2 regions of the Ornithinibacillus xuwenensis genome follow, and region 1 is predicted to be linked to the other one. Evidence: a T-box and tRNA genes for the amino acid it is inferred to sense, from the RefSeq annotation. Region 1 holds a T-box; the other holds one or more tRNA genes.
The links. A T-box is a leader RNA that pairs with one kind of tRNA and senses whether it is charged. The one in region 1 lies ahead of ileS (isoleucine--tRNA ligase), so its partner is inferred to be a tRNA-Ile.

Region 1 (2,476 bases):
TGCATGCATTTCCTGTTCATGTTGCAGAAGAATATGGTATTCAAGAGGACCATCGAAATCTTACAGATATTGCAATGCGGAAGAAAAAGATGCTTACATTCCTTTCTGATATTGCCGTACATTTTACTGCTGAAGAGAATCGAGCGATACTAGCTTATTTGGATCAACTACGTATTGAAAAAGTAAAACCAAAGCGTGTACTTCTGCATGGTGACCTTCATTTCAAAAATATGTTAGTAGATGAGGACGGAGGAATTACAGGAATTATCGACTGGGGAGATATCAATATTGGACATCCTGCCTGTGACCTGAGTGTTGTGTATAGCTTTTTACCTCCAAATGCACGTTCAGAATTTTTCAAGGAATATGGGACTGTAGATGAAGAAACAAAGCTATTAGCTCGTTTAATCGCTGTCTATATACCGCTTTTAATTTTCATGCAGGCAATTGATGAGAAGGATGTAAGGTTGGCTAATGAGGCAAAAGCAAACATCCAACGTGCTCTAGCTGATTAAGATATTTCCGTGTGCTAGCGTATGCGTTGTAAGAATCAAGTTGACTTTTAGAATTTTCTTCGTTATGATTATTAATAATTTTATAATGAATTCGATGACGAGAAAGAGTAGTTATGTACATCTTATCCACAGAGAGTTGACGGTTGCTGAAAGTCAACGTTAAGACCATAATGAAAATCCTCTCCGAGAAGCAAAGTTGAAGGAAACAATTAAACTTTGACGGCATTCTACCGATATCCAGGACGCGTATGATAGTACGTAGTGTCTTGCATGAATAAAAACCACTACTATGGTTTTTTTATTTTGTTCCATGATAACGTTCGTTAACTCGATCCTACGCATATAGGGTCGAGTTTTTTAATTTAAAGGAGTGATTTGCGTGAAGGAAACAAGTAAGCAAAGGGAATTAAGAGTTCGAAAAAAATGGGAAAAAGAAAATACGTTTGAGCGTTCAATCGCTAACCGAGAAGGAAAGGAGACATTTGTGTTTTATGAAGGACCTCCGACAGCAAATGGTTTACCGCATGCTGGCCATGCGCTGGGAAGAACAATAAAGGACTTTGTGGCACGATACAAAACAATGGCTGGTTATCAGGTTTTACGGAAAGCAGGCTGGGATACACATGGTCTACCTGTAGAACTAGAGGTTGAAAAGCAATTAAATATTCGTGGTAAGGACCAAATTGAAGAATATGGCGTGGAGAATTTTATTCAAAAATGTAAAGAAAGTGTTTTTGCTTATGAAAATGAGTGGAAGCAATTTACAGAGGCTCTAGGCTATTGGGTAGACATGGAGAATCCCTATATTACCCTAAATAACGATTATATTGAATCAGTCTGGAATATCCTAGCTACCATACATGAGAATGGTTATTTGTATAAAGGGCATCGTGTTGTTCCATACTGTCCTCATTGTGAGACATCCCTTAGCTCTCACGAGGTTGCCCAAGGCTATAAGGATATTACTGATTTATCTGTCACAGCGAAATTTCGCTTAAAAGGAAAAGAAAATGAATATCTCCTAGGGTGGACGACTACTCCATGGACATTACCAGGAAATGTTGCAGTTGCTGTAAATCCAACCATGAATTATGTAAAGGTAAAACAGGAATCAGAAGTATTCGTGGTTGCCCAAGCTTTGGTGCCAGCTGTTATGAAGGAAGGCTATGAACTCATAGAGGTAATGAAAGGAGAAGACTTAGTTGGTCTTGAATATGAGCCACCATTTCAGTATATAACCGTATCGAATGGCCATAAGGTTTTAGCTGCAGATTTCGTTACAGATAAGAGCGGTACGGGTATTGTGCATATAGCACCTGCACATGGAGAAGACGATTATAAGGCCGTTCAGGATAATCAATTTGATTATGTCAATGTAGTGGATTCAAAAGGGCGTTATAAGGAGTACGTCACACCACTTGCAGGACAATTTGTAAAGAATAGTGACGTTGAAATCATCAAGATGCTATCCAAGCAAGGCCTCTTATATGATAAGGAAAAATATGAACATAGTTATCCACATTGTTGGCGATGTGATAGTCCACTTCTTTATTATGCGATGGAGGGTTGGTTTATTAAGACAACTGCTGTAAAAGAAAACATGCAGTCTAATAATCAAGAAGTCGATTGGTTCCCTTCTCATATGAGAGACGGTAGATTTGGAAACTTTTTGGAAAATATGGTGGATTGGAATATTGGTCGTAACCGATACTGGGGAACGCCATTAAATGTATGGGTATGCAAAGATTGTGGAAAAGAAAAATCTCCAAAATCATTGAAAGAATTAAGCGAGTTATCCGTAGAAGCGGTATCGGAGAGTATAGAGCTGCATAAGCCATATGTGGATAACATAAAATTCGCTTGTTCCTGCGGGGGAACCATGGTTCGAACGAGTGAAGTTATTGATGTTTGGTTTGATAGTGGGTCAATGCCGTTTGCTCAATATCATTATCCGTTTGAAA
Region 2 (2,476 bases), on a different contig from region 1:
CTTAGTGTAAGCAATTCAAATTTAGATATACAAAAAGAAAAAACACGAGTATATCAACTCGTGTTTTTCATACGATATTATTTAGCTGCATTATAGTTCTTTGCAACTTCATCCCAGTTTACAACATTCCAGAATGCAGAAACGTAATCAGGACGCTTGTTTTGATAATTTAAGTAGTATGCATGCTCCCATACATCAAGACCAAGTAATGGTGTTTTACCTTCCATTAAAGGTGAATCTTGGTTTGGAGTGCTTGTTACTTCAAGCTCACCGTTATTTAGCACTAACCATGCCCAACCTGAGCCAAAACGAGTTTTAGCTGCAGTTTCAAACTGTTCTTTAAATTTATCAAAGCTACCAAATTTAGCGTTAAGTTTGTCTGCTAATTCTCCAGTCGGCTCTCCGCCACCATTAGGTGAAAGAACATTCCAGAATAAGCTGTGGTTTACATGTCCACCACCATTATTTCTTACCGCTGTGCGGATATTTTCAGGAACTGCATCAAGATTGCTCACTAGATCCTCTAGTGATTTCCCTTGAAGGTCTGCATGTCCTTCTAGAGCAGCATTTAAGTTTGTAACATACGTGTTATGATGCTTTGTATGATGGATGTTCATTGTTTCTTTGTCGATAGTCGGCTCTATTGCATCATATGCATATGGTAATTCAGGTAATTCAAATTTTGCCATAACGAACTCCTCCTTCAAAAATCTAAATAGTATAAGGATATAATACCCTTCACATGAAAGATTATCAGAGGTTACCAGTTCTTGCAAATTTTTTGCCTTAACATGAAATAGATACATATAAACGCATAAAAAAAACAAGCTATCGCTTGTACATAGATGGTGGCTCGGGACGGAATCGAACCGCCGACACATGGATTTTCAGTCCATTGCTCTACCGACTGAGCTACCGAGCCAAATATTAAAATGTGACGACAATGCATCATGTAACATACTATGTTATGTATAAATGGAGGAGGTAGAGGGATTCGAACCCCCGCGCGGTTTGACCCGCCTGTCGGTTTTCAAGACCGATCCCTTCAGCCAGACTTGGGTATACCTCCGAGTTTTAAAATGGTGGACCCTGCAGGACTCGAACCTGCGACCGATCGGTTATGAGCCGATAGCTCTAACCAACTGAGCTAAGGGTCCTTATTCATATGGGGCGACCGGTGGGAATCGAACCCACGAGTGCCGGAGCCACAATCCGGTGCGTTAACCACTTCGCCACGGCCGCCATGATGTTTAAATTATAATGTAAATGGTAGCGGCGGAGGGAGTCGAACCCACGACCTCACGGGTATGAACCGTACGCTCTCGCCAGCTGAGCTACGCCGCCATTTTAAAGTTGGCTCCACAGGTAGGATTCGAACCTACGACCGATCGGTTAACAGCCGATTGCTCTACCACTGAGCTACTGTGGAATAATGGTATTTTACCACCAATTATGATTTATTTAACCCCTGCATCTTCTTGCAAATTCAATGATGCGTATGCTTCGGGGTTACTCGTAGTAAACTCGGTAGATGTTTTGCTCGTTGCTCTACCACTGAGCTACTGTGGAATCATGATTGTTGATTCGTTAATAGTTGCTATTCAACTTCTCTATCAGCATCTATTTTTTTAGTGGCACGAGATATAATTTAACATATCCGTAAACTCATGTCAACATTTATTTTTACATAATATGATGTTATGTATCAAAAACGACAATATTTACTATAGCATCTTTACATACATATTTCAACAAAAAAATTACTTCCTCAAAAAAAAAAGAGGGGAAATCCCCCCTTCTCATTATTGATCACCTAACACAGCTTCCGCAATATTCACAGCATGGTCACCAATTCGCTCTAAATTCGAAATAATATCAACAAACACAATACCAGCTGACACGCTGCATTGGCCTTCATTCATGCGAATAATATGCTTTTTACGATAGCTACGTTCCATTTTATCAATTTGATCCTCTTTTTGCATCACAGCAAGGGCTTCTTCACGATCGCCCTTATCTAAAGCACCAATAGCCTGCTTAACGGTCGACATCGTTAAATCAAACATATTATTTAGATCTTCTTGGGCTTGCTCTGTAATAACAACCTTATTCGAAATTTTATAATCGATTAATTCGATAATATTCTCAAAGTGGTCACCAATTCGCTCAATATCACGAACGGTATCCATCAGAACGGTGTGTTTTGCACTTTCAAATTCGGATAAGGATCCACCAGATATATCAATTAAATAATCCGTAATACTTCTGTCTAGACTATTAAGTGCTCCTTCTATCTGCATAGCCAGATCCGAATGCTTAGTTTGGTTTGTTGTTAAATAAAGGTTTGTTTCTTCCATCCCCTGATAAGCGTATTCGCCCATACGAATAATTTCAGCTTTTGCTTGATCTAGTGCAAGTGCTGAAGACTGTTGAATAAAGATTGGGTCTAAATGCTTTGGCTTATATTCAATGGTTG

Region 2: it has a tRNA-Ile gene. The T-box ahead of ileS (isoleucine--tRNA ligase) is inferred to sense a tRNA for this amino acid. The anticodon was not compared.

Annotation. Positions count from the first base shown of each region.
Region 1 is NZ_JBDIML010000008.1:29,863-32,338, forward strand. Features, by position in the region: gene ABC228_RS17105 (phosphotransferase) at 1-515, shown strand, start outside; T-box leader at 601-816, shown strand; gene ileS (isoleucine--tRNA ligase) at 895-2,476, shown strand, end outside.
Region 2 is NZ_JBDIML010000001.1:354,427-356,902, reverse strand. Features, by position in the region: gene ABC228_RS02155 (superoxide dismutase) at 78-689, opposite strand; tRNA gene ABC228_RS02150 (tRNA-Phe) at 847-922, opposite strand; tRNA gene ABC228_RS02145 (tRNA-Ser) at 977-1,069, opposite strand; tRNA gene ABC228_RS02140 (tRNA-Ile) at 1,081-1,157, opposite strand; tRNA gene ABC228_RS02135 (tRNA-His) at 1,167-1,242, opposite strand; tRNA gene ABC228_RS02130 (tRNA-Met) at 1,268-1,344, opposite strand; tRNA gene ABC228_RS02125 (tRNA-Asn) at 1,355-1,429, opposite strand; gene ABC228_RS02120 (Na/Pi cotransporter family protein) at 1,803-2,476, opposite strand, start outside.